Regions from separate parts of the Pseudoalteromonas sp. 4NS20-0020 genome, predicted to be linked through region 2. Evidence: predicted binding sites of a transcription regulator. Region 2 holds the regulator's gene; the other holds the start of a gene.
What was found. Region 2 encodes MetJ, which represses methionine synthesis genes. Its sites were predicted from a motif close to TAGACGTCTAGACGTCTA; they were not measured.
Positions count from the first base shown of each region.

Region 1: metK (methionine adenosyltransferase) is a predicted target of MetJ. The motif match lies at 8,689-8,706, and genes of this name have one in related genera.

Region 1 covers NZ_BAAJMI010000001.1:470,286-486,251, forward strand. The annotation lists gene AC27JL_RS02145 (PilZ domain-containing protein) at 1-1,333, opposite strand, end outside; gene radA (DNA repair protein RadA) at 1,693-3,078, shown strand; gene AC27JL_RS02155 (hypothetical protein) at 3,153-4,085, shown strand; gene serA (phosphoglycerate dehydrogenase) at 4,162-5,391, opposite strand; gene rpiA (ribose-5-phosphate isomerase RpiA) at 5,401-6,054, opposite strand; gene AC27JL_RS02170 (5-formyltetrahydrofolate cyclo-ligase) at 6,108-6,704, opposite strand; gene AC27JL_RS02175 (hypothetical protein) at 6,725-7,273, opposite strand; gene metK (methionine adenosyltransferase) at 7,436-8,587, opposite strand; gene tkt (transketolase) at 8,893-10,884, shown strand; gene ppnP (pyrimidine/purine nucleoside phosphorylase) at 11,231-11,545, shown strand; gene hpf (ribosome hibernation-promoting factor, HPF/YfiA family) at 11,726-12,082, shown strand; gene AC27JL_RS02200 (NRAMP family divalent metal transporter) at 12,225-13,460, shown strand; gene AC27JL_RS02205 (GNAT family N-acetyltransferase) at 13,532-13,987, shown strand; gene AC27JL_RS02210 (GNAT family N-acetyltransferase) at 14,005-14,415, shown strand; gene AC27JL_RS02215 (Ig-like domain-containing protein) at 14,594-15,613, shown strand; gene AC27JL_RS02220 (YfaP family protein) at 15,618-15,966, shown strand, end outside.
Region 2 covers NZ_BAAJMI010000001.1:54,254-70,219, reverse strand. The annotation lists gene AC27JL_RS00275 (penicillin-binding protein 1A) at 1-1,925, shown strand, start outside; gene metL (bifunctional aspartate kinase/homoserine dehydrogenase II) at 2,074-4,419, opposite strand; gene metB (cystathionine gamma-synthase) at 4,425-5,654, opposite strand; gene metJ (met regulon transcriptional regulator MetJ) at 5,854-6,174, shown strand; gene AC27JL_RS00255 (malic enzyme-like NAD(P)-binding protein) at 6,243-7,484, opposite strand; gene rpmE (50S ribosomal protein L31) at 8,105-8,320, opposite strand; gene priA (primosomal protein N') at 8,552-10,738, shown strand; gene AC27JL_RS00240 (SPOR domain-containing protein) at 10,759-11,286, shown strand; gene hslV (ATP-dependent protease subunit HslV) at 11,366-11,884, shown strand; gene hslU (ATP-dependent protease ATPase subunit HslU) at 11,896-13,224, shown strand; gene AC27JL_RS00225 (gamma-butyrobetaine hydroxylase family protein) at 13,290-13,664, shown strand; gene AC27JL_RS00220 (methyl-accepting chemotaxis protein) at 13,688-15,568, opposite strand; gene AC27JL_RS00215 (MJ1255/VC2487 family glycosyltransferase) at 15,677-15,966, opposite strand, start outside.

The DNA of each region.
Region 1 (15,966 bases), 420 kb from region 2:
TAGTTAGTACAACAATATATTTTACGTCTTTAACTAATCCTTCAACGCGAGGCGAAGGAGGTTTGTTAAGTTTTTCAATCTTACTACCAGCAGAATTTGGCAGTGAAAGTGGTATGTAAGCATCATCAGGATGACTCGGCATTATTTGAATTTTAAAGCATTGCCAGCTTTCTTTTTGACTACCAAACCCTAAAAATAAATCACGTAGTTTGGCATTATTGTTTAATTCAGTGCGGGTTGCTGAATAGTAATAAACCTTTCCAGAGGACACATGTGTAAAGGTGTACAGGTAATCTTCTTTAACTGCTGTTGGTTGTGTTAATAACCCACTGACCCGTTTATGGTTAAGCACGTTGTATAAGCAAGGTACACTTCTTTCATCGGTAAAGTAGCGCTGAATAAAAATATTATTTTCGGTTGTTAGGCTTAAACTAGGATAATACTGATCGTCTTTTTTACTTAAAAACACATACAATGAAGTAACACGAGGTATGTAATATTGCTCATAACCTTTTGATACAACCGCATCGAGTGTGTTATCTAAATTAACTTTGTAGCGGCGTTTATTTCCGTGAATAAAGCTTTCTAAAAAGTTATCAAAGGCTTCATTATTTTCAACGTAAGTTCGCTTTAAACGAATATGATTAAATTCACGTGATATATTCTCAACGGCAACTACTTCATATTGAATGCCATTTTTTAAACCCAGTTCAAAGTCTTGCTCCAGACCCACCAAACGCATTGCTATTAGTTGGCCTTTTCTGATTATGTTTCGCTTTGCCAACTTTATTTTACAGCCACTCAAAGAAATATCAGAGGTGCTTGCTTTAATATTTTTCTTATCGTTATATTCAATAGTAACTTTTATTGAATAATTCATTCTTTCTTCTGCACGGCTTTCGTAAGATGCAAATTTAATAACATTGGTATTTAGTAAATCTTCTTGCTCTTGCTTATTCCCTTTTTCGGCCGCTTCTTTTTGCATTACGCGGTGATTATTTTCCGTATTCATAACCGCTTCGTAAACAGCAAGTGTGTATTTACCATGCTGTTTTAATGCGCTTTCAAACACTTCAATGGCCGTTTCATCCATAAAGTGCTGTTTACCATTATGTTCGTAAGGTTTTACTTGTCCTGTAACTAAACCGCGTAGATCAATAAAGCGCTCGACAGGCTGAGAAAGGCGCGACATTTCCATTTTAATTAAAAACTGTTCAGGCTTCGTAAGCTCTGCTGTTTTTGATTTAAAAATTAGGTCAAACTTGGCGTTGCCTAAATATTGTTTTAGCTCATTAACGAGGGACTCGTGTTTGAGCATGATGTCATCAGCCATTTATAAAACCATCACCGTCTCTTTGAAAAAGTAGGTATACTATTAAATCCATTTATTAGAAATTCAATAAACGTAAAGCGTGCTATGTTGTTAATATAGGTACGATTTTTAGAGCAACTACCATTTAGTTTTTGTTATTATGTGTTATGTGCCATTTTATTGGCAAGTTACTTTTATTCAATTTTAAAGCAAAAACTGTGCCCTAAGATATATAAAGGTAAAACAGTTAATTAGGTAATGATTGTGGCTTAAGAAATTTGCACAGGCAAGCTATGTTGCCATGTAAATAGATGAAATGGCAAAATAACAACAAAACAGTACGCATTTTTAAATTCAATGATTAATAAATAAGGTTATTAATGGCTAAAGCGGCAAAAGTAGAGTTTGTTTGTACAGAGTGTGGCATGAACTATCAACGTTGGCAGGGGCAGTGTCGTTGCGGTGCGTGGAATACATTAGCTGAATTTAAACCTTCAGCAGGGCAAAGTAAAAAAGCAACTGCACGCTCAAGTGTTGGCGGTTATGCCGGAGGTATTGGTGGTGGTTCTAAAAAAATTAATGACATAGCGACCGTCGAAGCCGAAAAACAACTCACAGAAATAGGCGAGCTTGACCGTGTTTTAAGTGGTGGTGTTACTACGGGTTCTGTAAATATTATTTCGGGCGATCCTGGTGCGGGTAAAACAACGCTTTTATCTGACTTGGTGGCAAGAATGTCAAAGCGTATGCCGTCTCTTTACTGTACCGCTGAGGAGTCTTTGTCGCAGTTTAAAAATCGTGTTAATCGCTTAAAGTTAGACTATAACGCCGATGAGCTTTATTTGCTTTCAGAAACCAGCGTTGAGACCATTATTGAAGAGCTTGATAAAAATAAAATAAAGTTTGCAGTCATCGACTCCATTCAAGCCGTTGTTACAGATACTGCAAATGGCAGCCCAGGTTCGCCTTCGCAAGTTAAAAGTGCAGCTCAAGCATTAACTCAATATTGTAAGCAAAATGACGTGACCATGTTTATTATTGCTCACGTGAATAAAAATAACGAAATTGCAGGCCCGCAAACCTTGGTGCACATTGTTGATGCGCTATTACACATAGACACCAATGATGGACAAATTCGTACCTTACGTGCCAATAAAAACCGCTTTGGTGACATTGATACTGTGGGTATTTTTAAAATGTGTGAGCGTGGAATGTTAAGCGTAGACAACCCGAGTGAGATATTTTTATCGGGCTCGACGACTGAATCCCCGGGGTCGTCTATTACCTGTATCCGTAAAGGTAATCGGAATCTATTGCTTGAAATACAATGTTTAACAACAGAAACCGAGGCTGAATTTCCACAGCGTGTTTGTGTCGGTTTAAATATGAACCGCATAAAAATGCTCACAGGTATTTTACGTAAACATACAAAAACAAAAATATTTCACGATACCTTTTTTAATATTGTGGGTGGTTTAAAAATTGATGAATCAGAAACCTGTATAGATTTAGCCCTTGTTACTGCGTTACTAAGTAGCTTGAACGAATTTGTTGTGCCTCGAACCACTTGTATTATGGGGGAGTTGAGTTTAAACGGTGATGTGCGACCAATAGACAGCGGCGTACCACGAGTTAAAGAAGCTGCACAGCATGGTTTTACAGAAATATTTATCCCGTTTCGTAACTACCATAAATCCATGGAAGGCCTAGGCGCTAAAATAATTCCAGTAAAAACGGTACATGAGTTATTGAGCCTGATTAATTAACGCTTACAGCGACTGGTATGCAATGTTACTCTTGGGTTAATACAATTTTTATAAAAATAGAATAAGGAAATAATATGAAAAAATTAATTATAGCAGCAGCGATTATTGCCGCAGGTGTTGGCGGCGTTAGCTATGCTAACTATGTTGCAACCCAAGAGGTTCGTGCTGAAGTAGACAAGCAGCTGGCCATGGTGAGTGAGCAAACGGGTGCAACATTTAAATATGCTGGCTTATCAGCAAGTGTTATTTCAAAAAGTGTTGAAATTACAAGTATGGAAGTAATAAGCCCTGAGGGCGAGAGTGTGGCTAACGTTCAAAGTATTGAAGTTAAAGGCTACGAAACCGATAAAATTTCGCCGCATACATCGCTTGATGTAAAAAATCTGACACTCAGTAAAGACTTTATTGCCACACTGCCTGCTGACACAAATGCTATATTAGCGTCAGCAAGTTACAACCTGCATTCATCTTTAGATTATAATGAAGAGTCTGGTGAAAGCGATATGGTTGTAAAGCTCAATGCTAAAGATGTGGTCAGTTTTAATATGGACTTAGGGCTAGCTAATTCTAAACCGCTTATGGATACGTCGCTTGCGATGAGCAAAGAACAAAAGCAAGCTGGTGATACCCCTCTAACTTATGAGCAGCAACTGCAACAGCAAACACGTATGATGCAAGCAATGAGCAAGCTTGAACCCCGTAACGCAAGCTTTGTTATAAATAACCAAGGTAAACTTAAAGAGTTATTAGAAAGTGAGCTTTCAAAGCAAGGTATGACTATTGAGCAAATGCAAGCAATGTTAGCCCAGCAGTTAGAGCAAGCGCCTGTAACTGAAGAAATAGCGAATGCGTTAACCAGCTTTGTCAGCGGTTTAAATTCGTTAACTGTTTCAGCAAAATTGCCTGAAGGCCAAACTATGATGGAAGTTAACCAGCAATTAATGATGCTAGCTGGTAAGCCAGAAGAACTGGTAAAGTTTATAAATTTAGAAGTTAAAGGCGACTAATCACGATAAGTCGTTAAATCATAATTTAAAAAGCCGCACTTGCTTAATCAAATGCGGCTTTTATTATAGATAATGTTTAGTGAAGAATACGCGCTCTAATTGTTCCTTCAACCGCACTTAGCTCTTTAAGCGCTACTTCAGAGTGGTCGGTATCAACGTCAATAACCACATAACCAATTGCTTCATCAGTTTGTAAGTACTGAGCCGCTATATTGATACCGTGCTGCGCAAACGCTTGGTTAATTTGCGTTAATACACCAGGGCGGTTGTGGTGAACATGCAATAAGCGACTACGGTTAGCAAGTTCTGGCAGTGATACCTCAGGGAAGTTAACGGCGGTAATTGTAGAGCCGTTATCTGAGTATTTAGCCAATTTACCTGCCACTTCAATACCAATATTTTCTTGAGCTTCTTGAGTTGAACCACCAATATGCGGCGTTAAAATAACGTTATCGAAGTCGCGTAGTGGCGATACAAACTCTTCATCGTTAGATTTAGGTTCAACAGGGAACACGTCAATTGCTGCACCACTTAGCTTTTTCTCGCTAAGTGATTCTGCAAGGGCGTCAATATCAACAACGGTGCCGCGAGAGGCGTTAATTAAAATAGCGCCTTGTTTCATTACCGCAAGCTCTGCCGAACCGATTAAGTTTTTGGTTTGTGGTGTTTCTGGCACATGCAAACTAATTACATCAGATCGCTGAAGTAGCTGAGTCAAGTTATGCACTTGTTTTGCATTACCCAGTGTTAGCTTATCTTCAATATCGTAAAACTCGACGTTCATACCTATGTTTTCAGCCATAATACCTAGCTGAGTACCAATGTGGCCGTAGCCAATAATACCCAACGTTTTACCACGTGCTTCAAATGAACCCGTTGCTGTTTTTAGCCACTCACCACGGTGAGCCGCAGCATTTCGCTCAGGTATACCGCGAAGTAAAAGCAGTATTTCACCAAGTACTAGCTCTGCAACAGAGCGTGTATTTGAAAATGGCGCATTAAATACAGCAATACCACGCTGGCGAGCGTTACTTAAGTCAACCTGGTTTGTGCCAATACAAAAACAGCCAATGGCAATCAGCTTCTCTGCAGCATCTAAAACAGCTTCGTTAATATGAGTACGAGAACGCAGACCTACAAAGTGAGCGTCTTTAATACGTTCTTTAAGCTCGTCTTCAGGTAGCGATGTTTTAACGTAGTCTATATTGCTGTAACCATTTCGTTTTAGCGTTTCAACTGCGCTTTGGTGCACACCTTCAAGCAAGAGAATTTTAATTTTGTCTTTTGCTAACGATACCTTACTCATAACCTCATCCTATTTAATTTGAGGCCCATTTTTAGTGCCGATAATTACTTTATCAGCACCACGCATCGCAAATAGGCCATTGGTAACTACGCCAACAATTTGATTTATATCTGTCTCAAGTTGCTTAGCATTGGTAATATTTAAATTATATACGTCTAAAATAACGTTACCGTTATCGGTAACCACACCTTGGCGGTAGACTGGGTCGCCGCCTAACTTTAATAACTCACGTGCTACGTAGCTGCGCGCCATTGGAATAACTTCAACTGGAAGCGGAAATTCCCCCAATGTGTCCACTAGTTTGGTGTCATCAACAATACACACAAACTGCTTAGCAACTGCAGCCACAATTTTTTCACGGGTAAGTGCAGCACCACCGCCTTTAATCATTTCGTTTTGAGCGTTAATTTCATCCGCGCCGTCGATGTAAACATCGAGTGCATCGATATCGTTTAGCTCAAATACTTCAATACCGAGCTCTTTTAAACGCGCTGTAGAAGCTTCAGAGCTTGATACTGCACCTACCAAAGTGTCTTTAACTGTGCCAAGGGCATCAATAAAGTGATTAACGGTTGAGCCTGTGCCTACACCTACTATCGTGTTTTCTTTTACAAACTCGAGTGCAGCCCATGCTGCTGCTTTTTTTAATTCGTCTTGTGTCATTATTTTGTGCTCATGTATGTCAAACGTGTGCTGCAAGTATGCGAATAATCACATCACCAGCAGTAATTTTTGTTGGGTGTTATTATGGTTTTAAGCGGTACGTCCCAAGACTCTATTGGCAATACATCAACTTTTTGGCACTCATGTGCAAGGCCTATAAGTCGTGGTTTTTGCCAGTTTTCATCGTGTAAACGAGCCAGTGTTCTATCGTAAAACCCACCTCCCATTCCTAAGCGATTACCTTGATTATCAAATGCAACTAATGGCATAAGTAAGTAGTCCAGCTCGGGTAAAGGGCATATTTGACTGCAATTTAGCTTAGGTTCAAAGATACCATAGCGATTTGCCTTCATGGGTGAGTTTTTCTCATAGCGTTGAAACAGCAAAGTGGCGCCATTAAATGGGTGTATTACTGGTAGGTAAATAACGTGATTTAAGTTCCATAATTCTTTAATTAACAAGGAGGTATCAAGCTCTCCGTCGTTACTTAAATAAATGGCGATATGTTGATTTTTAGCTGTTTTTTTTGTTTTTAAGTATTGAATAAAATTCATACTTAAAGATTGAGATGCTAAATTTTGCTGTTCATTAGACAAATTATTACGTAATTCGCGAATAGATTTTCTTATTTGGGCGCGTAAATCGCTCATTTTTCAAACTTACCAACTAATTAAAAAGCAAATAAAGCAGGAAACGCCAAGTACACCGCAAGTATAATAAGCAACGTAACAACTGTAGCTATTAACGAATAAAGCAATGCATTACTGCGTTTTTTAGGCGGAGTTATTAGCTCCTCGTCCAGTAATAGCTCTTCGTCTTGCCATTCGTCTTCATCTACTTCAGGGTTTTTTGTTTGGTTTTCAGGTAAGCGCTGCTCTAGGTCTTCGAGTTTTTCTTCTAGCCTGATTAAACTGCTAGTTATGTAGTCTAATGCGTCAAAAATACGCTCATCTCGCTGGCTATCACTTACCGTTTGAGTGGTTTTTTCAGTATTTTTCGATACAGCTTGGAGTTTACTTTTAATACCCATTCCAACAAGTAGCTTAGCTTGTTTTAATGCTTTGTTTTTATCACTAGGCGCAAATAAAGGCTTACCTTTAAAAAATAAGGCTACTTTTTCTTCTGAGATTTTTAGTTTTGCCGCCAGTGTTGTACACGCTGTTTTTGAGTCAACGTTATCAGCGAGTCCAGCAAACATAACGCGAAAGTTATCGGTCATTTAAATATCCCTAAAGCTTTATAATTAAATGAGTATATACCTAAAGTATAAAAAAGTTCGAGGACCAATTAATAGTTATTTTTTAAACTATGAATTAGCGTTGCGTTACATAATTGCTAGCTATAAAAAAGGCCCTTAAAAGGGCCTTTTTTTGCTTTAGTCTTAAAGACCCGCTGCTGCGCGAAGTGCGTCAGCTTTATCTGTGCGTTCCCATGGGAATTCGTCACGGCCAAAGTGGCCGTAAGCTGCAGTAGGAAGGTAGATAGGGCGCTCTAAATCAAGCATTTGAATTAAGCCGTAAGGGCGTAGGTCAAAATGTTCACGAATTAATTCGATTAAACGTGCTTCTTCTAATTTACCAGTACCAAAGGTTTCAACACTGATAGAGGTTGGCTCAGCAACACCTATTGCGTAAGATACTTGTAATTCACACTTATCAGCAAGGCCAGCAGCCACTACGTTTTTAGCCACGTAACGTGCAGCGTATGCAGCTGAGCGGTCAACTTTTGATGGATCTTTACCAGAGAAAGCACCACCACCGTGACGTGCCATACCGCCGTATGTATCAACAATGATTTTACGACCTGTTAAACCACAATCACCCATTGGACCACCAATTACAAATCGGCCTGTTGGGTTAATAAAAAACTTAGTTGCGCTTGTGATTAGTTCAGCAGGAAGTACTGGCTTGATGATGGTTTCCATCACAGCTTCTACTAAATCGTTTTGAGAGATGTCTTCGCTGTGCTGAGTTGACAAAACAACCGCATCAATACCTACTGGCTTACCGTTTTCGTATGCAAAAGTAACTTGAGATTTTGCATCTGGACGTAACCAGTTAAGCTCGCCGCTTTTACGTACTTGTGCTTGACGTTGAACTAAACGGTGAGAATACGTAATAGGTGCAGGCATTAACACTTCAGTTTCGTTACATGCGTAACCAAACATTAAGCCTTGGTCACCAGCGCCTTGTTCTTCTGGGCTAGTACGGTCAACACCTTGGTTAATGTCTGGAGACTGTTTACCAATGGTGTTTAAAATTGCACACGAGTCAGCATCAAAGCCCATATCTGAGTGAGTGTAGCCAATTTCACGTACTGTTTTACGCGTAATCTCTTCTATATCAACCCATGCGCTAGTAGTGATTTCACCACCAACCATAACCATACCTGTTTTCACGTATGTTTCGCACGCAACGCGGGCATGAGAGTCTTGCTCTAGGATAGCATCAAGAACCGCATCAGAGATTTGGTCGGCGATTTTATCCGGATGACCTTCAGAAACAGATTCAGAAGTAAATAAATGTTTTGCCATTGTAATTATGCTCACAAATATTGCGCTTCACAAACGTCGGTATTAGCGCTAAAAAATTAAGGGGCGTATTTTATCTAAAACGAAACACCTTGCATAGTGTTTTTACGCCTAGACGTCTAAATTAAATTAGTTATGACATTATGGTCTTAAAAAATATTCATAATACCTCATTTTTATAGGGTTTTTAATTGCACACAGCCCCCACAATAAGTAAGAATGGTCGCAATAAAAGTGCTCTTGTAACTTGAGTACATAAACGAACACATAAATACCCGCGCAAATACATATATAAGGTAGGAGAATTCATGCCATCTCGCAAAGAACTTGCAAATGCTATTCGCGTCTTGTCAATGGACGCAGTACAAAAGGCCAAATCTGGTCACCCTGGAGCCCCTATGGGCATGGCTGATATCGCAGAAGTATTATGGCGCGATTATCTAAAACATAATCCATCAAATCCAGAGTGGGCAGACCGAGATCGATTTATACTGTCAAACGGCCACGGTTCAATGCTTATCTATTCTTTATTGCACTTAAGTGGTTATGATTTACCGTTGGACGAAATTAAAAACTTCCGTCAAATGCACTCTAAAACACCAGGCCACCCAGAATACGGTTATGCGCCAGGTATCGAGACCACTACGGGCCCTCTAGGCCAAGGGATCACAAATGCGGTAGGCATGGCAATTGCTGAAAAAGCGCTTGCGGCACAATTTAACCGTGAAGGTCACGACATTGTTGATCATCATACCTATGCATTCATGGGCGACGGTTGTTTAATGGAAGGCATTTCGCATGAAGCCTGTTCGCTTGCCGGCACATTAGGCCTAGGCAAGCTGGTTGCTTTTTGGGATGACAACGGCATTTCTATTGATGGTGAAGTTGAAGGTTGGTTTAGCGATGACACACCTGCACGTTTTAAAGCGTACGGCTGGCACGTAATTAGTGACGTTGATGGCCACGATAGCGATGCAGTAAGTGCTGCAATTAGCGAAGCAAAAAGCGTGACTGATAAACCAACACTAATTTGTTGTAAAACAATTATTGGTTACGGTTCACCTAATAAATCGGGTAGCCACGACTGTCACGGTGCACCACTTGGCGATGACGAAATTAAAGCATCGCGTGAGTTTTTAGGTTGGACGGGCGATGCATTTGAAATCCCTGAAGACATTTACGCACAGTGGGATGGAAAAGCTAAAGGCCAAGAACTTGAATCAAGCTGGGACGAAAAGTTTGCAGCCTATGCAAAAGCATTCCCAGAGCTTGCAGCTGAGTACAAACGCCGTACAAATTCAGATTTACCTGCCGACTGGGCTGAAAAGTCACAAGCGTATATTGAGCAGTTACAAGCAAACCCGGCAAATCCAGCATCTCGTAAAGCGTCACAAAATGCATTAAATGCATTTGGTCCATTATTACCAGAATTTATGGGTGGCTCTGCCGATTTAGCAGGTTCAAACTTAACAATTTGGGAAGGCTCTAAAGGCCTAACAGCGGACGATGCAAGTGGTAACTACGTTTACTACGGTGTGCGTGAGTTTGGTATGTCGGCAATTATGAACGGCATTGCACTTCATAAAGGCTTTATTCCTTACGGTGCAACGTTCTTAATGTTTATGGAATACGCACGCAATGCGGTTCGTATGGCTGCATTAATGAAGCAACCAAGCATTTTTGTATACACGCACGATTCAATTGGTTTAGGTGAAGATGGTCCAACTCACCAACCAGTAGAGCAAATTGCCAGCATGCGTTTAACGCCTAACCTTTATAACTGGCGCCCGTGTGACCAAGTTGAGTCAGCAATTGCATGGCAACAAGCTATTGAACGTAAAGACGGTCCTACATCGTTAATATTCACACGCCAAGGTCTTGAGCAACAGGCGCGTGACGCACAACAGCTAAGCGACGTCAAAAAGGGTGGTTACATCCTTAGCTGTGACGGCAACCCAGAGCTAATTATTATTGCAACCGGTTCTGAGGTGCAATTAGCACAAGATTCAGCTACTGAATTACGCAGCCAAGGTAAAAAGGTACGTGTTGTATCTATGCCATGTACTGATGCATTCGAAGATCAATCGCCTGAGTACAAAGAAAGCGTATTACCAGCAAGCGTTTCTCGTCGCGTAGCGGTAGAGGCAGGTATTGCTGATTATTGGTACAAGTATGTAGGCCTAAATGGTGCCGTAGTCGGTATGACCACCTTTGGTGAGTCTGCACCAGCTAACGAGTTGTTTGAGCACTTTGGCTTTACGGTTGAAAACATTGTAAGTAAAGCAAACGCACTTTTTTAATCGTTTTTGATTAAATAAGTTAAGTAACTTAAAACCCGCCAATGTGCGGGTTTTTTTATGCCCATATATGAAACAACTTCATCTTATACCAATCCGCTTAATTAAATGATCTATTTTGAGGATAGATAAACGTGTTGATAGCTAGGCAAAAAATTCGTTATTTAGTTGTTCTAAATGAGGGTTTTTTAACGCAGATAGCGACACTTTTAGCCCCTAAAAATGATTAAGTATTATTGCGAATTGGTATTAAGCGTTACTGCTTTTCTTGCAAGAAAGTAAGCTATCAGGCAAGGTAGTGCGATAAAATTTATAAATAAAGATCTTTAAATTAATAGCAGGAGCTAAAATGTCTCAGTTTGAAAATGTAAGCGTAGTTAAAAAGGCCAACGTGTATTTTGACGGAAAAGTGTCAAGCCGTACGGTTGTATTTAGCGATGGAACTACCAAAACATTAGGCTTTATGCAGCCGGGTGAATTTGTATTCGATACCAGTAAAAAAGAACTCATGGAGTTGTTAGGTGGCCAGTGGGATATTTTATTACCAGGGGCAAGCGAGTGGAAAACGTTTTCTGCGGGCGAATCGTTTAATGTAGATGCTAACGTAAGCTTTAAAGTAAAAGTAAGTGATTTTGCCGACTACTGTTGCTCGTACACAGATTAATAGCTAGCACAGCTAGACGTCTGAAAGCCCATGGTTTATGGGCTTTGCATAAACTTTGCGCAACACATGATTTAAATCACCAAAAACCGCAAATAAACCTCAAATATCTCTCTTTTTTCCTTGTGTTAATCTAAATAGCCCCCAATACTATTTATGAGGTAACAAATAAAAGGATACCCTATGAAAATTAATCTTTCTGGTCACCATGTTGAAGTTACTGACTCTATTAGAGAGCACATCAACGAAAAATTTTCTAAAATTGAGAGCCACTTTCCATCACTTATTTCTCTCGATATGATCTTGTCTAAAGAGCATCATAAAATCCAAGCCGAAATTAGCACTAATTACGAAGGTGCGCGAATATCAGTAAAAGGGGAAAACGAAGTAATGTACCCAGCTATTGCAAGCGCAGCTAAAAAACTCGATGCAGCACTAAAACATCGAAAAGGGCAAATAAAAGCAAATTTACACGAAAAGCCTGTAAGTACAACGCCAGAAATAGCGCACGAAATCATCCAAGAGATGGAACTAAAATAATATTTAGTCCCAAAGTACTATAAAAAAGAGCCTTATGGCTCTTTTTTATTGCCTTTAATTTAGGTAAGTTATGCAGCCTTCGGTGTTATTAATTGTGAAAATTAATAACCAGAGTGAATAACACACATAATTTGAGAAATTAATGCAGCAAACACACACTTCTTGGAAATCTCACATAGGCGCACTAGGCCCTGGCATTTTAATGGCAACCGCAGCAATTGGTGGGTCTCACTTAGTTGCATCTACTCAGGCTGGCGCGCTATTTGGCTGGCAACTATTTTGGTTAATACTGGCTGTTAATGTATTAAAATATCCGTTTTTTCGCTTTGGTATGGAATACACCTTAGCCACTAAAAACAGTTTAGTAGAAGGCTATAAAAACAAAGGCCCGGTGTATTTTTATAGTTTTATTGGCTTGAACATACTGGCAGCAGTTGTTAATACCGCAGGGGTATTACTACTTACCGCCAGCTTACTGCATTACGCACTGCCTGCAGTGATAGAGGTAACCCTGCTATGTTGGATATTGCTCGGTGTTTGCTTAACCATATTATTGTTAGGGCACTTTAAGGCGCTCGACAGCGTTGCTAAAGGCATTATGGGGTTATTAACACTGGCTACTGTTATTGCGCTGGTTATTGCGTTTAGTAATGGCCCAATGGCGCCAGCTGACTACATTGGCCCGTCACCTTACGAACTTGCTATGCTCAGCTTTATGGTCGCGTTAATGGGCTGGATGCCGGCACCAATAGAAATATCGGCCCTCAGCTCGCTATGGCTCAAAGAAAAACAAACTCAGCAAACGGTTACTAAAAGCCAAGGCTTGTTTGATTTTAACGTAGGCTATTGGCTAACAGCCTGCTTAGCATTGGTATTTTTTAGCTTAGGTGTGCTGGTGCAATATGGGCAAAGCAGCAATATAGAACTTGGTGGGGTTGCCTTTGCTAAACAGCTCATAGACATGTACGCACTGACTATTGGTGAGTGGGCAAGGCCGCTGGTATCAGCCATTGCGTTTTTGTGTATGTTTGGCACTACGCTCACCGTGCTTGACGGCTACGCACGTACACTTAACGAGTCACATAAATTACTTGGTTTTAAGCAATCTAAACACAGTTTAAATATTTGGTTAGTACTGCAAGCCGTTGCCGGTATGGCCGTTATTTTATTTTTTAAATCGGCCCTGGGGCCAATGCTTACTTTTGCCATGACACTTGCTTTTGTCACTACCCCCGTTTTTGCATGGCTTAACTTTAGCCTAGTGCGCTCAGAGCCTGCCATTAAACACAGCGTATTATTGCGCAGCTTAACGTGGTTAGGCTTAGTGTACTTAGTTGGTTTTGCTGTTGCGTTTGTAGTGTGGAAACTAGCAGTCTAAATATAGCTATTTACTTTAGGGCTTTAATTAAAGCCCTAAAGCATTAAATTCAAGGGTTAAATGGGGTATAAATGGATATTAGAACAGACGCGCTTTCAAACCCACACATTATAAAGCTACTACAAGCGCATCATAACGATATGCTAAAACACTCCCCAATTGAGAGCGTACATGCACTTGATGTGACTAAACTCACTCAGCCCGACATAACCTTTTATAGCTTATGGATTGATAATAACTTAGCGGGTGTTGGCGCATTAAAAGTGCTCAATGCCACGCATGGCGAAATTAAATCAATGCGTACATCAAGTAACTATTTGCGCCAAGGCATAGCGGCTAAGCTACTTACGCATATTATTGAGCAAGCAACACTGCGAGGGTATAAAAAACTTAGCTTAGAAACCGGCACTGCTAAGGCATTTGTACCCGCACAAAAGCTTTACACTCAATTTGGTTTTAAAGAGTGTGAACCGTTTGGGAATTATGAGCCAGACCCGTATAGCTTGTTTATGAGTAAATTCCTTTAAAGTGAGTAGAGGATATTATGGCTTATAAAGTTGAACTTAAAGCTCCAGCACTGGATGAATTCGCTAATTTACGTAAACAAGTAAAGTGGCAAAACCCTGACTATAAAACATTAAAAGCAAGCATCGAAAACTCACTTTTTTGGGTCACTGTATACGACACTGATAAGTTAATAGGCACTGGGAGAGTGATTGGTGATGGCGCAATGTATTTTTATATTCAAGATATAATTGTTGCGCCAAGCTATCAAAAACAAGGCATTGGTCATTTAGTTATGACCCACATTGAAAACTACTTAACCAACACTTGTTCTAATGGCGCTACAGTAGGTTTATTAAGTGCTCACGGTAAAGAAAGCTTATATACACATTATGGTTATGTAAAACGTGATGGCGATAGTTTAGGGTTTGGAATGTGTAAGTTTTTTTAAATAGTATAAAAAATTTCGCAGATAGAGAAATCACCTTTAACCTTTTCTTTCAATGCTTTTAAGTTGCTAAACTTATTTACAAAGATCTCATTTTTCCATATCTACTTGTTAAATAAAGGTTGTTTTAATGTTTTTTTATGATTAATATCTTTGCCGTTGATAAATATAAGGAAATATAATGGAACATCAATTTAAACTCAAATCCCTACTTGTTTTACCTCTTGTAACTATTTTAACCGCATGTGGCTCTTCAGATTCAAATGAGAAAGCGACTAATAATGAAGTTGCTATTGTAAATAATGCGCCTCAAATAACATCTGAAGCGGTAACCTCTGCTATCGAAGACAATACTTATACTTATTTAGTTGAAGTTCAAGATGATGGAGATGATTTGACGTTTACACTCAGTTCATTCCCAGAGGGTATGTCTATATCTGAAACAGGCTTAATTGAATGGCTTCCTACCGAAGGAGTATTAAGCTCAGGTGAAGTAGTTGTTGCCGTTAATGACGGGGAAAATGATAATGTAATTCAATCATTTGAAGTAGTCGTTACTCCGGTTAATGATACCCCTGTATTATCCCTCATACCAAATCAAACAGTTAAAAGTGGGGATGATTTTAGTTTTCAATTAGTTTTGACTGATCCTGACGATAATATAGAAAATGGTGACTTCTCGTTTTCAGTTTCCCCTGAAATTGAAGGAATGGAAATAGATCAAAACGGTCTAATTACTTATCAAGCCAGAGCTTCAGAGACAACTGAGTATAACTTAACAGTTGAAGTGAGAGATGGACAAGAAGATGGAGTATTACCTGTAAGAGCTTCATTCATACTTGATGAGCAATTCTTTCAAGGTATTTCAGCGGTTATAAAAAATTACTACACTGAAGATGTAATTCCAAATGCAGATGCTTTTTTGACGAATGGTAATGAAATCCTAGCTGATTCGGTCTCTGATGAAAATGGGATTGTTACATTTTCTATCCAAGATATATACATTACTGAACGCATGTCTATTATCAGTGACGCTTCTGGCTTTGCTGAGATGGCTATAGGCTTAAATGAAGAGCAAATAGACTTGTCTAATAATATCTTATTACAACCTGTTCAGGCTGAGATATCGTTTGATCCTACTATCGAGAATAATCTTTCAGTTGAGGACTTTGTACTTGTAGAGTTACCTGCTAACAGCTAACAGCTTGCAGCGAGCGGATGGGACTTTAGCTACAGGACTCGTCAATGCAGAGCTTACAATTATAAACCCTGCTATTGATATTAACCTTATGCCCGGTGAAATGATTACTAAAGATGTTAATGGAGAGATTAAACCTATTGAGTCTTTTGGAGCGATAACGGTTACTTTTGAAGATGCTGATGGCGTTGAACTTAATTTGACTGAAAATATGCAAGCCAAAATAAATATTCCAGCTGTTGGTGAGCTAGATGGAACGGTTCCTTTATATTACTTTGACAATAACTCTGGCCTTTGGATAGAAGAGGGGCAGGTTGAGTTAGTATCTGGACCACAAGGAAATTACTATTCCGGAA
Region 2 (15,966 bases):
TTGCTCAAATGGCGATGATTGCTGGCTTGCCAAAAGCGCCTTCGGCGTTAAACCCAATTCGCAACCCTACCCGTGCAAAAGCACGCCGTAATGTTGTACTTGGTCGTTTATTAACTGAAAATTACATAACACAAGACGTGTATGATGATGCAACAAGCCAACCTATTACCGCTTACTTTCATGGTGCTGAAATAGATTTATACGCACCGTACATTTCTGAAATGGTGCGTGCAGAAATGGTTTCACGTTATGGAATAGAGAAGGCGTATAATTCAGGCTTTAAGATATTTACCTCTGTTGAGTCTAAAGTACAAAAAGCGGCGCAAACCGCGCTGGTTAATAATCTTCATAGCTACGATATGCGTCATGGCTTTAGAGGCCCAACCGCTATTTTATGGGACCCTGAAAAACAATCAGAGCTAAGTGAAGAGAAAATACTAGCTAAACTCAATGAAGCCAAAGAGATAGGTACACTGAAAGCAGCTGCTGTTATTAACGTGGATGAAAAAAATGCCACAGTATTGCTTAAAAATGCAGAGCAAATAAACCTGAATTGGGACAACTTAAAATGGGCACGCAAATATATAACTCGTTATCGCCAAGGTTTTGCTCCAACGACGGCAACTGAAATATTAGCGCCAGGAATGCAAATCTGGGTGCGTAAGAACAGCAATAACGAGTATGAACTAAGCCAACTACCTGAAGCATCAAGCGCAATTGTTTCACTTGACCCACAAGATGGCCGTATTAAAGCCATTGTTGGCGGCTATAGCTTTGAACAAAGCCAATACAACCGAGCTATTCAAGCAAAGCGCCAAGTGGGGTCAAACATAAAACCATTTATTTATTCTGCTGCGCTTGAAAACGGCTATACGCTCGCCTCAATTTTAAACGATGCGCCAATTAATCAGTGGGATAAAAGCCAAGGTGTGGCATGGCGACCTAAGAATAGTCCGGCTGTTTACAATGGTCCAATTAGAATTCGTCGCGCGTTAGCACAATCTAAAAACGTCATATCAGTTCGCTTGCTCCGAGGTGTTGGTTTGCAACGAACAGCAGATCACTTACTAAAATTTGGCTTTAAAAATTCAGACATCAACCGCAGTGAATCCTTAGCACTGGGCAGTGCTTCAATTACTCCAATTGAACTAGCACGCGGTATGAGTGCATTTGCGAATGGTGGGCATTTGATTGAGCCGTACTTTATCTCAGAAATCCAAGATGCTTACGGTAACAGTTTGTTTAAAGCTAATCCTTCAGTAGTGTGTGACGACACTTCAGATCAGTCATTAACCCCAGACAATGCTACTGGATTATTCCCACAACAAAATACTGATACGCCACAATTAAAATGTGCCCCTCAGGTCATATCAAAACAAAATGCATTTTTAATTGCTCAAGCAATGCATAGCGCTGTTTGGGGAGGTGGAAACTGGTCACATAAAACGGGTTGGTCAGGAACAGGTTGGCGCGCTCAAGCATTAGGCCGTCGTGATCTATCAGGAAAAACAGGCACAACTAATGACTCTGTAGATACTTGGTTTAGTGGCTTTAATCGAAATGTTATGACCTCGGTATGGGTTGGTTTTGATAACCCTGGCAACCCGCTAGGCAGAACTTCATACAATAATAATCTTGATAGCGGGCAAATATCAGGGGCTGAATCTGGCGCTAAAACAGCACAACCGGCTTGGGTTGAGTTTATGAAAGTTGCGCTTGAAGGTAAACCTGAAGCCCCCATAGAGCCGCCAGAAGGTTTAGTGTCTATTCGGATTGATTTAGAAACCGGTTTATTAAGTCATAAAAATGATTACACCAGTCGCTTTGAGTATTTTGACAAAGGCACCGCCCCCACAAAATACGTAATGTCTCAACCAACAGATATATTTGAAGAAGACACTAAAACAGAAGAAGAACTGTTTTAAATAAAGAACGGCAGCCATTGGCTGCCGTTTTTAGTTGATACCAAATTTAGCTATTCTAAATAAGAATTTTTTAACGCATGTAGCGACACGTTTAGCCCCGCAAAATGATTAGGTATTATTGCGGATTGATACAAGGCCCTTGTAACCTTTATTTTATATTTTGTACCAGCCAATATAAGTCAGAATGAATACCCGCCGCGGTTACTTCCTTACCCGCACCAGGCCCTTGAATCACAAGAGCGTTAGCGCTATACCACTTACTATTAATGACAAAAATATTATCGCCAGGTGTTAAATTAGCTAACGCATCACCAATAGGAGTATAAGTAATACCTACTTGAGCGGTTACTTTGTTTTCCGTAATTTCAAGTAAACCCGTGTAACGAAGTACGGAACTTTGTGCTTTGGCATTTGCAGCATGAGCGTCAATAAAGTCATTGAGGGTGGATTCATTAGCTAAAAAGTCGTCCCAACTTCCTATAGCAAGCGTTTCGGGCATGAGTGCTGATAAGCTTATATCATCAAGGTCGAGTTCTAAGCCAAGCTCTCTGGCAAGTATAAGCAGTTTACGCTGCATATCACGCCCTGATAAATCTTCACGCGGATCGGGCTCTGTGAACCCCATCTTTTGTGCTTCAAGCACCAGATCAGAAAATGGTATTGTTCCGTCAAACTTACTGCATAACCATGATAACGTGCCTGAAAAAACACCTTCAATACGAGTGATTTTGTCACCACTGTTTTGCAAATCTGCCAATGCAAAGTTAACAGGTAAGCCTGCACCTACGCTTGTGTTGTAGCGCCAATGCAAATTTCGCTCACTAATACTCGTACGCAAAGTTTTATACCATGCTGTATCTGCAGTTCCAGCGTATTTGTTAGCACTGATCAAGTGGCAATCTAATGCAACAAACTCCGGGTATAACTGGCTAAATGCCTCGCTTGCGGTAATATCAACAACCACTTTATGCTCATAATCAAGTTCACTAATTATGTTTAGTAATGTTTGGTTATTATAAGCTTTGCTTTGTGAGAGAAAATGCGTTTTCCAATCAGCAATATTTATACCACTGGGATTAAAAAGTAACGTTTCAGAGCGTATTAACCCAACCAATTTAATCGTAAAGTCATCAGAGAAACGCTCGAATTGAGCTGACAACTGCTCTATAAATACCCCTCCCACATTTCCAAGGCCCGCGATTATTAAAGCGACTTCTTGGCCTTTATTAATAAGCTTATCGTGTAAAACACTGAGTATATCGCTATCTATAACCTGATCCGTTAATAGTAAAATGTATCCACTGTCTTGGTGAATAAAGCGCGGCTCGATGGCATGAGCATTTAACGTATCAATAGCCAATACATTCAATTTTGAAATATCATTAACAGGCGCTACAACCGCACAGCCATTTAAGCTCGACTCGCTAATGTTTGCTCTACCCTCAAAATAACTAACAACTTTATATGTTGAAGCAGAGGGGACAACTAAATAAGTTTCGCCATTTTGACTAAAGTGATGAATGCTGTGTTGAATCAGCTGGCTAACATCTGCGACTTCGCCTTCGGCCAGCTTTTCAACTGTTAATAAATCGATGTTGTTTAACGTGGTAATAAAACGCTTTTGTTTTACATTTCCTTCTTTAACTATATCTGTAGGCGTTGCTTGCACATCAAAACTACTACGAACAGATAGTTTTATATCGCTGTTTCTTAAAGGAGAAAGCGTTTTAGCGTGTAAAACAGGATTACCTAATCGCGCTAATAGGTTGGCTTGACCTCTACATACTTTATTGTATTTAACCGCTTTACTAACTTTGCGAGGGTCTGTGCTGTATACACCTTGTGTATCAGTCCAAATACACACCTGCTTAGCATGGCAGTAATTAGCGAGTAAGGTTGCACTATAGTCACTCCCATTGCGACCAAGTGTAACCGTGTCACCCAACGTATTTGATGCAATAAAGCCTGTGACAACATTAATGTAGTCTGGGGTTATAAACTTCGCACATTGCTGCGCATTTTGGGTATGTAACAATTGCCCATTATTTAATGTAAAAAGTGTTCGAGCATCAAGGTCACAAGCATTAATATTTAATTGCGTAAGGTAAAGCGCCAATAAGCGTGCAGACCAGACCTCACCATGAGCAAGCAAGGGAGCCTCTTTCAAGCCTTGGTTTTTTATCAATTCACTAATCGCTGTTAGTTCACTATGCAAAAGCCTTAAAGCAGTTCGCTTAAGATCTGCATGGAGTAACTGTGTGATTAAATCAGTTTGATGATTATTTAATTGCAGCAATATATCAGCAACGACATGCGTATCTTGTTGCTGATAGCTTTGCCATAACTTCACCAAAGTATCGGTTGTTTTTCCCGCCGCAGATACAACAACACAATCGCCCGGCTGAGTATGCTCTAAAATAATACTCGCAACTCGCTCATACCGTTGAGCCGAACTAAGGCTTGAACCACCAAATTTATGTACCGTTTGTGTCATATTGTTCACCAAAGCGCTGGATGAGCGGCACTTAATTTAATGTCACCGCCTGCTCCTTTGTTTAAATTTACTTTACTGCCTGGCTTTACAAGCTGAAACACGCGCTCTAAATCAGCTAATAAGTCGTTTATATCTTCTATACCTACTGAAACTCGAATAAGTGTATCGCCCACTCCCGCTTCAAGACGAGCTTTAGGCTCCATGCCAGCATGGGTCATGGTTGCAGGATGGCATATTAAGCTCTCTACTCCGCCCAAAGACTCTGCCAAGCTAAAGTCACGTAGGCTGGTTAAAAACGCCGCAGCATCATTTATGTCACCTTTAATATCAAAACTCACCATGCCACCAAAGCCTAGTTGCTGCGCTTTGGCTAATTCATGCTGTGGGTGTGATTCAAGACCAGGGTAATAAACTTGGCGAACAAATTCCGACTTTTCTAGGTATTTAGCAATCGCTAATGCGTTTTCTTGATGCTGCTTTAAACGCACATTTAGTGTTCGCAACCCGCGCAATGTTAAATAACTATCAAATGGCGCACCTGTAATACCTATATTATTCGCCCACCATGCCAGTTCATCGCCCAGCTCTTGTGAAGCGGCAATCACCGCACCGCCCACTACATCTGAATGACCATTGATGTACTTAGTGGTGGAATGTACAACTATATCAACACCAAATTTAATAGGGTTTTGTAATGCTGGTGATAAAAATGTGTTATCGGCAGCGACTAAAGCACCGCACTGTTTAGCAACATCGGTTATTGCTTTAATATCAGTTAAGCGTAGTAATGGGTTACTTGGTGTTTCTATCCAAATTAGCTTAGGCTTAATTGCTAAAATTTTATCTAAACTTTGTGCTTGTGTTAAATCTAAAACTTCTAGCTTGAGCAAACCGCGCTTTTGCAGTGAAGTAAATAAACGATAGCTTCCGCCGTAACAATCATGTGGGATCACTAACGTATCGTCATGATTCAGGATTTGCGTAGCCAAATGAACGGCAGACATACCCGTGGCAGTAATAATACCGCGTGCGCCACCTTCAAGCTCAGCCAAGGTTTCGGCTAAAATATCACGATTGGGGTTACCACTTCGCCCGTAATCGTATTGACGCTTTGTATCAAAGTCGGCAAACGAATAGGTGGTTGATAAGTAAATAGGTGCGACAACTGCGCCATGATGTTTGTCTGCTTCAACACCACTTCTTACTGCAATGGTTGCTTTATTTTTTTCGCTCATATTCGTCACCTATTTAATTTGGATGTTTAGACGTCTAAAAGAGTAATTTATCTTATTAAAGATGTCAAAACATTTAAAGCTCCAGATGGCTAAACAACTAGTATTTGACTATCTTTTTTAAATCGATAGAATTTCACGCATATTCATATGCATTGTAGTGCATATGAGCAATTATTAATCTGAGGCGACGATACATCTTATGGCTAAATGGAATGGTGAGTATATTCACCCATACGCAGAACACGGGAAAAAATCAGAACAAGTAAAAAAAATTACCGTTTCAATCCCACTAAATGTATTAAAGGTATTAACGGACGAACGCACGCGTCGTCAAATTAATAACTTACGTCATGCAACAAATAGTGAATTACTTTGTGAAGCATTTTTACATGCATTTACCGGTCAACCTTTGCCTAACGACGATGACTTACGTAAGGATAACGCCGAAAAAGTGCCTGAAGAAGTGAAAAAAATAATGCAAGAAATGGGGCTAGAAGTGCCTGTTTTAAACGAAGACTAAACGTAATTTAGACACAAAAAAACCTCAATTAATTGAGGTTTTTTTGTGTCTAAATTACGACTTAGTCGTTATTCCATATAGTTTTCTGGTAAATCAATTTGTGCAACACCTGACTCTACAGCAGCTATTGCAACCGCTTTTGCAATGCGTGGTAATAAACGAGGATCCATTGGTTTTGGAATAATATACTTATCACCAAACTCCAGCTTATCAACACCCGCAGCCGTCAGTACTTCAGCAGGTACAGGCTCTTTGGCAATACTTCTAATCGCTTCTACAGCTGCAATTTTCATTTCATCATTTATTGCACTGGCGCGTACATCAAGAGCACCGCGGAATATAAACGGAAAACACAGAACATTATTAACTTGGTTAGGGTAATCTGATCGACCCGTTGCCATAATTAGATCGTTTCGAGCAGAATGAGCCAGTGCAGGATCAATTTCTGGATCTGGGTTTGAACAAGCAAACACAACTGGTTTTTCTGCCATTAATTTTAAATCATCGGCAGCTAATAGATTAGGCCCCGATACACCAACAAATACATCTGCATCTTCAATAACATCTTGCAACGTGCGCTTGTCTGTATTGTTAGCAAAAAGTTTTTTGTATTCATTTAAGTCATCACGACGAGTATGAATAACACCTTTACGGTCAAGCATATAAATGTGCTCGCGCAAAGCACCACACTTAATTAACAGCTCCATACAAGCAACCGCAGCAGCACCAGCACCCAAACACACAATAGTCGCATTTTCGATAGACTTGCCTTGCACCTCAAGCGCGTTCAACATACCCGCAGCAGTTACAATGGCTGTACCGTGCTGATCATCATGAAATATCGGAATACTGCAACGCTCAATCAATGCTTTTTCTATTTCAAAACACTCTGGCGCCTTAATATCTTCAAGGTTAATTCCGCCAAACGTGTCGGCAATATTAGCAACTGTATTAATAAAGTCTTCAGTAGTGCGGTGTTTCACTTCGATATCAATAGAATCAAGGCCAGCAAATCGCTTAAACAGTAACGCCTTACCTTCCATTACAGGTTTTGAAGCAAGTGGGCCTAAATTACCTAAGCCTAAAATTGCAGTACCATTAGTGATAACCGCAACCATATTCCCTTTACCTGTGTATTTATAAGCGTTTGCAGGGTCTGCAGCGATTTCACGTACGGGTTCTGCAACTCCTGGGCTATATGCTAATGCGAGATCTTTTACCGTTTCAGCAGGCTTTGTTAGTTCAATGCTAATTTTTCCTGGAACGGGGTGCGAATGATAGTGTAGTGCTTGTTCACGAAAGTCTGACATAACGCGATTGTATCCTGCAATTAAAGTAAAAGTGAGAGGTGAAGTTTAGGCTACGATACCCTTATTATTTTTAAATTCCAAGCAATATCAGGTCTATCCTGTTATATGCTAGTTCGATTAATTTTAAGAGGTTTTTCAATAACTTTTGTAAATTATATCGACACTTTATAAATAAAAATTCATCCAATAACGGATTCTAAAGGCACAATTGTTCTTTCATTATTTTTTATAAAATATCTTAATAAAGTCCTATAAAAATAAGCAAAAATAGGCTTATTCACATACTTTAAAAACATATAACTTCACGTTAGCTGCATTTAACCACTTAGTTAAAAAATGAACTAATTAAAAATATAGAGAATAATTTGCGGTTTGTCTGTAAAGGTTTATGCATATTCAGAATAAGAACAGGAAATAGTTATGCATAGCAGGGAAATATGAAAATCGAGCAATAAGCTAAATAATTTGTTATTTAGTTGTCCTATATTAAAAAACATTGACGCCGTTCGTGTAACACTTAACTTTTTAAATCGAAACGTTATTACTATTAAATTGGTATAACTAAATTAAAAGCATAAAAAAAGCACCCTAAGGTGCTTAATTTAACGAGACAGCAAAAATTACTTCTTGCTACCAAGTGCACCGAAACGCTTGTTGAAACGATCAACACGTCCGCCAGTGTCTAAAACTTTTTGCTTACCAGTGTAAAAAGGGTGACACGCTGAACATACGTCAAGGTGAATGTCTTTACATAGAGTAGAGCTTGTTTCGAATTTATTGCCGCATGAACAAGTTGCAGAAATTACTTCGTACTTAGGGTGAATACCTTCTTTCATAGAAACCTCTAGTTAAGGCCGCATCGCTCTCCAAACCCGAAGTCTGGCACCATACGTCGTTAAAACAAATTTGTTGGTCGCGGATTTTATCCAACTACCATCAAACACACAAGCTATTATTAACTGTTTTGCTAAAAAAGTAGGCAGACACTTAAGCAAGCAATATTTGCTAGTAGGTTTTTAACGTTATTTTTAGTACATTACATCATTAATTTTATGAGTTGAGTTGCTATGTGTTTTGCTGAAGTCGCTATAAAAGTCCCCTTACCGCGCACCTTTGATTATAAAGTAGATAAGCAACTCGATGGCATGGCATCACCACTTAAACCGGGTATGCGTGTGTTGGTGCCTTTTGGTAACCAAAAAAAAGTCGCCGTTGTTTTAGCTATTAAAAGCATGACCGACGTCCCCGAAAACAAAATAAAATCCATCATCGAAGTCATTGATGACGCGCCTATTTTATCATCTGAACACATTGCGCTTTTGAGTTTTACATCTCGCTATTACTGTTACCCACTCGGCGAAACAATTCATATAGCGCTACCTAGTGCGCTGCGCCAAGGTGAGTCACCGGATAAAACCAGTATCAATATGGTTATGCTGACAGAAAAAGGATCAAAACTTCCGTCACTCAAAGCAAAAACTCAACTTAACTTATTAAAGCAACTTGCACAGTCAGGTAAATCATCATTAACCGAGCTCAAAGCACTCGGCTTTAGTAAAAAAACTATCGATAGCCTTATTGCAAAAGCGCTTGTTACACAAACCATAGAACATGATAATCAGTGGCAAAATACTGCACCAACAGTGGGTAGTAAGCCTACACTGAATAAAGAGCAAGCCGTAGCTTGCACTGCAATTAATCAAAGTAAAGGCTTTAACACGTTTTTATTAGAAGGGGTTACCGGTAGTGGTAAAACCGAAGTCTATCTTCAATGTCTTGAAGAAGTATTAAAGCGAGGTGAGCAAGCCTTAGTTCTTGTCCCCGAAATAGGCCTTACCCCTCAAACGGTAAACCGTTTTCGTCGTCGCTTTCCAGATACACCCATCATGTTATGGCACTCTGCACTTACCGATAACGAACGCCTACAAACATGGCGCTTTTGCGAAAAAGGGAGTTGCGCTATTGTAATAGGTACGCGATCAAGTATTTTTTTACCCTTTTTAAAGCTCGGTATGATTGTAGTTGACGAGGAACATGACTCATCATTTAAACAACAAGATACCCTTCGTTACCATGCTCGAGATTTAGCAGCTTATCGTGCATTCCAGCATAAAATCCCACTTATACTCGGCAGTGCTACTCCAGCGCTCGAAACCTTGCATAAAGCCATTAATAATAAGTACCAACTATTAAGCCTGACTGAGCGCGCTCAAACCTCAACCGATAACCAATTTAAATTACTCGACATGAAAGGCCAGCCCGATCAGGCGGGTATTGCTCACGCAAGCCTTGCTACTATGCGCCAACATTTAAATCGTGGTAAACAGGTTATGGTGTTTTTAAATCGTCGTGGTTTTTCACCTACACTTATTTGCCATGAATGTGGTTGGTTAAGTGAATGTAACCGTTGCAGTACTAGTGCCACGTTCCATAAAGCGATTGGTCAAATGATTTGCCACCATTGTGGCGACCAACATCAAGTACCTCATCAATGCCCTGATTGCGGGAGCACGCAAATATTCCCTAATGGTAAAGGGACTGAACAAATAGAAGAGTTTTTAACAAACGAGTTTCCTGATACGCCAGTAACCCGTATTGATCGCGATTCAACTCGTCGTAAAGGCAGTTTAGAAAAAGCCCTCGACGAAATTAATTTAGGTGGAGCGCGCATATTAGTTGGTACGCAAATGCTTGCAAAAGGTCATCACTTTGCTGATGTAAGCCTTGTCATAATTTTAGACGTAGACAGCGGCCTATATTCTTGCGACTTCAGAGCAACGGAACATTTAGCGCAGTTAGTAACTCAAGTAGCAGGACGTGCTGGTCGCTCAGGAGAGCCTGGCCAGGTGTTATTACAAACACATTTTCCCGAACATCCACTTTTACAAGATTTGGTCAATAATGGTTACCAAGATTTTGCACGCTTTGCGTTAAGCGAGCGTGATGACGCCGACTTACCTCCCATCACAAATATGGCTATAGTCCGTGCACAAGGGCTCAGTATTAAACTAGTCGTCGACTTTTTGACAGATTTGGTTCCAGTTAACGGGGTATCTGGTATACAATTGCTCGGTCCGATCCCTGCCCCATTAGAAAGAATTGCGGGTATGTATCGGTTTCAATTGCACATTCAAGCGCAAGATCGCCGCATATTACATCAGTATCTTGCGCAAATGGTTGATTATTTAAGCACCAGTAAACTTGCACAAAAAGTTCGCTGGAGTTTAGATGTAGACCCTATAGATATGATTTAGGTTAAGGCCAAAATAACGCTATGGCACAGCACGATTACATTAATAAAAAACCAAAAAATAGAAAAAACTCCAAAAAAGAACCTGCTAAAAAGCCATTCCCTTATCTTTTGGTAATTGTTGCAGCTTTGCTTGTGGGCGGTTTTGCCTATGGATTATGGTTTATTAAAAATAATGCCGACCCAGAACTTGTTGAAAAACAAACTAACCCAGCCGAAAAAGAAAAAATAGAAGTGGTCGTTCCTCGTGCGCCTGAATTTATAAAAGAAATCAGAAACCATGAAGTGCAAGTAGAAGTAAAAGAAATTGAACAAAAAGGTCCTTATGTTATGCAATGCGGCTCGTTCAGGACTCATGAACAGGCTGAATCGTTAAAAGCTAAAATAGCCTTTGCTGGTCTTATATCTGAAATAAGAGAAACCAAAGGCGAAACGGGTATTTGGTATAAAGTACGTTTAGGGCCTTATAAAACGAAGCGCCATGCAGAAAGTGATAAAAATAAACTCAAGCGTGTCAAAGTCGTCGGCTGTGGAATTTGGGGCTGGACTTGAAAATAAACCATTCACCCATATAACCTCATCATAATCGTTTTTAACGAGTTGCCCCTGCAACTCGATGATGAGGAATAACATGACCACTATTGTAAGTGTACGCCGCGACAACAAAGTTGTAATTGGTGGCGACGGCCAAGTTTCATTGGGTAATACCGTAATGAAGGGTAACGCCCGTAAAGTTCGACGCCTTTATAATGGCAAAGTAATCGCAGGTTTTGCCGGCGGTACTGCTGATGCCTTCACCCTGTTCGAACGTTTTGAAAGCAAACTAGAAATGCATCAAGGTAATCTCACCAAAGCTGCTGTTGAAATGGCGAAAGATTGGCGTAGTGACCGTGCACTCAGAAAGTTAGAAGCCCTGTTAGCTGTAGCCGATGAAACGGCCTCTTTAATTATCACCGGTAACGGCGACGTCGTTCAGCCAGAAAATGACTTAATTGCCATTGGTAGTGGTGGTAACTTTGCCCAATCGGCCGCAACCGCGTTATTAGAAAACACCGATTTAAGCGCTCGTGAAATAGTAGAAAAAAGCCTAACTATTGCAGGTGATATCTGCGTATTTACTAACAACTTCCAAACTATTGAAGAATTATAATAGGAACCGCTATGTCTGCTATGACCCCAAGAGAAATTGTTCACGAGTTAGATCAACATATTATTGGCCAAGCTAACGCAAAAAAAGCCGTTGCTATTGCACTTCGTAATCGCTGGCGCCGTATGCAATTAAACGATGATTTACGTGCAGAAGTAACGCCAAAAAATATTTTAATGATTGGTCCTACAGGTGTTGGTAAAACAGAAATTGCGCGCCGCTTAGCCAAACTTGCTAATGCCCCTTTTATTAAAGTAGAAGCAACCAAGTTCACCGAAGTGGGTTATGTTGGTAAGGAAGTTGAAACCATCATTCGCGACTTAGTTGAAGTGTCTATTAAAATGACACGTGAACAACAAACTAAAAAGTTTAAACACCGCGCAGAAGAAGCGGCCGAAGATCGTATTTTAGATGCACTTTTACCACCTGTTAAAGATCAATACGGTGAAACTCAGCGTGATGAAAACTCATCAACACGCCAAACATTCCGTAAAAAGCTTCGCGAAGGTCAACTAGACGATAAAGAAATTGAAATCGATTTAGCACAAATACAACCAAACGTAGAAATTATGGCGCCTCCTGGTATGGAAGAAATGACCAACCAGCTACAGGGCATGTTTCAAAACATGGGTGGCGATAAGCGCACTAAGCGCAAGCTCAAAATTAAGGAAGCCTTTAAGTTACTAACCGAAGAAGAAGCGGGCAAATTAGTAAACCCAGAAGAGCTAAAAGAGCAGGCTATATTTGCTGTAGAGCAAAATGGTATTGTGTTTATCGATGAAATAGACAAAATTTGTAAGCGCGGAGATTCATCGGGTCCAGATGTTAGTCGAGAAGGTGTACAACGCGATTTACTTCCGCTTATTGAAGGTTCAACAGTAAACACTAAGCACGGTATGGTTAAAACTGACCACATGCTATTTATTGCCTCTGGTGCATTCCAAATGGCTAAACCATCAGACATGATCCCTGAACTACAAGGTCGCTTACCTATTCGCGTTGAGCTTGAAGCGCTTACTGCAAACGACTTCAAACGTATACTTACAGAGCCTCATGCATCACTCACAGAGCAACAACGCGAGCTACTTAAAACAGAGCAAGTTGATGTTCAGTACAGTGATGACGCTATTGAGCGTATTGCAAAAGCTGCATGGCAAGTTAACGAGAAAACCGAAAATATTGGTGCTCGTCGTCTTCATACGGTGATGGAAAAGCTAATGGAAGAAATTTCATACGATGCGTCTGAGCAAGCTGGGTCGTCAGTAGTTATTGATGCAGCTTATGTTGAGAAACATTTAGGTGCACTAGTTGAAGATGAAGATTTAAGCCGCTTTATTCTTTAATTGGTACCATAAGTAGTTATACTAAAAGCCTCCATATTGGGGGCTTTTTTAATGGGATACAAAACATGAAACACGTAACAAAAGTGCATTATCATAGCGTGAGCAAAAATTTAGATGTTTACTTTGACGATGATAGTAAAGCCGTATTTAGTTGTGAATTTTTACGTGTTCACTCTCCATCAGCAGAGGTACAAGGCCATGGCTCTGGCCCTATGAAGCTGGTTTTAAAAAAGCAATCAGTCGGGATAAAAAAAATAGTCCCGGTTGGGCATTACGCACTGCGCCTAGATTTTGACGATGGCCATAATAGCGGGTTATTTAGCTGGAACTATTTTGCTAAGCTGCAAGAACAGCAGACTCAGTTGTGGAATGAGTATTTAGAACGTGTGAGCGAAAACACAAAAAACAAAGACAGTGTGCCAATAAAGTTTATTCCTTAAACTTTATTGGCTCTTTAATAAATTTAGACTTTAAATTTATCTATCGCAGCATATAGTACGCGACCTTGCTCAGATACCTCTTCACTAGTTTGCGCGTTACGCGATGCATGCTCTGATGCATCTTGTGCTATATCTCTAATACGTACCACGTTTTTATTAACCTCTGATGCAACTTGGCTTTGCTCATCAATAGCAACGGCAATTTGTGTACTCATTTCCATAATGGTTTGTACATCTTCAGTAATAGCACCCAACAACTCACCCGCTTTAATTGCCTGAGATGCACTTTCATCACCTTGTGAGCGACATTGGTGCATAATGCTTACAACTTCCTGAGTACGTTGCTGTAGGGTATTAATAATCCCTTCGATTTCACTTGTAGATTCTTGCGTACGCTGGGCTAGCGAGCGTACTTCATCAGCAACCACCGCAAAGCCGCGACCTTGCTCACCAGCACGAGCAGCTTCAATTGCCGCATTAAGCGCAAGTAAGTTAGTTTGTTCTGCAATACCACGAATAACATCAAGCACCGAGCCAATCGTTTCACCGTCTTTTTCTAGTTGAGACACCACATCAGATGCACTGCCTAAAGATCCAGACAATTCTCTGATATGGTTAACGGTTGATTCAACTTCGCTACGGCCTTGTTGAGCACTCAAGTTTGTAGACTCCGCTTTTTTAGCCGCCGCTTCAGTATTGTGTGAAATATCCTGAATAGTCGCTTGCATTTCTGTTGCTGCGGTAGCAACCATGTCAGCTTCGTGTAATTGCTCTTGCATACCTGAACTTGTGGCTGCTGTGCTCTCAGATAAATGATCTGTTGCTACATTGAGTGTGTTTAATGCGCCATTTACTTCGTAAATCAGGTTTTTAAAGTCACCTATTAAACTATTAAAGTCAGTCGTCATGATAGTGATTTCATCTTTACCTGTTTGCTCTATCATTACGCTTAAGTCGTTATTGCGCCTAATGTCATTTATGCTGTGATAAACGCGTTCAATAGGCACAATAATAGAGTGGCTAGTAAAATAAACCAATACTAAAACAATAACGCCTGCAATAACGAAAATAGTAATTGCCAAAAACTGTGCCTCACTTACGCTGTTTTTAACATGAGTTACTGTTTCCTCAACAATTTGGCTAACAACAGTGTCACTTTTTGACACGCTTTCTCGCATTTTACCAAGAGCTCCTGACTCTAAGTTTACCCCTAATTCAACTTGGGCTTTTACCAGCGCCTGAAAAGAACTTTGATAAGTAGCAATTAAACTATTGAGTTGTGATTTGGTGTTTGAGTCTATCGTTGAACGAGAAAGGCTTTGTTCAAGCTTAGTAATTGTGTCGTCAAAACGGGGGAGATACTTGATATCTAAACGCAGCATAAAATCCTTTTCAGCACGTCTTAATTGCAACATAAGCACGAGCAACTCATCGCTTTGCTGCTCGTTAAGCAAGGTTTCTACTTTATGCACAGCACTTCTTAGGTCACCATAAAGAGCGTCTTTTGGATTTAAGCCTATTTTTCTTTGAAGAGAGACTACGTTATTAAAATCGCTATTATATTTAGCAACTAAGCTTTTTAGCTGAATTGCTTTCTGAGTATCTATACTTAAACTAGCCATTAAAGCCTGTAATTCAGCTAACTTTGTATCCAGGACTGCATACTCTTTTTCGAACGACTCTAAAGAGCTCTCTGTTTTGTAAAACAAAAAGTTTTTTTCATGCTTTCTTAACTCTAATTGCTGAATATTCAGCTCTTTCGCTAGCTGTATAGTCTGATTTAATTTAAGATTTTCCTTTCCCTCAAAAATAGTTACACATAATAGAATAACCATTGCTAAACCAACTACCAAAGCATTAAGTTGCAATCGCCTCTTAATCGTTAAATTTTCTAAAAAACTCATTTCAAACACCTTTGGTTAATATGCAACCTTATTATAGACTAATGTCCTAATCTGCTTTTATTTTTTTTAGCTTTTTGCAAACTGGTCATACCTGAAAAATGTATGGCATTACAAATTAACACTTCCCCATAAACCTCTGTGTAGTAATTGAGTTTTATGCCACTGTTTTTGTAATAACCAATCTACAAGTGGTTCAGGGTCGCTAGGGTAATTAATTTGCCTGTTTTGAGGTGCATTATTCCAGTCATCTAATGCTTGTGGATTTAAGTAATTCATTACATGAGCCATTCCCATAGTGAGTAATGTTTGTGCATTTTCACTTTGTTCAAACTGGCCATCTAACGGCTTTAGTAATAACTTTTTACCCAACTTTAATGCCTCACTGGCAAGTTCAAACC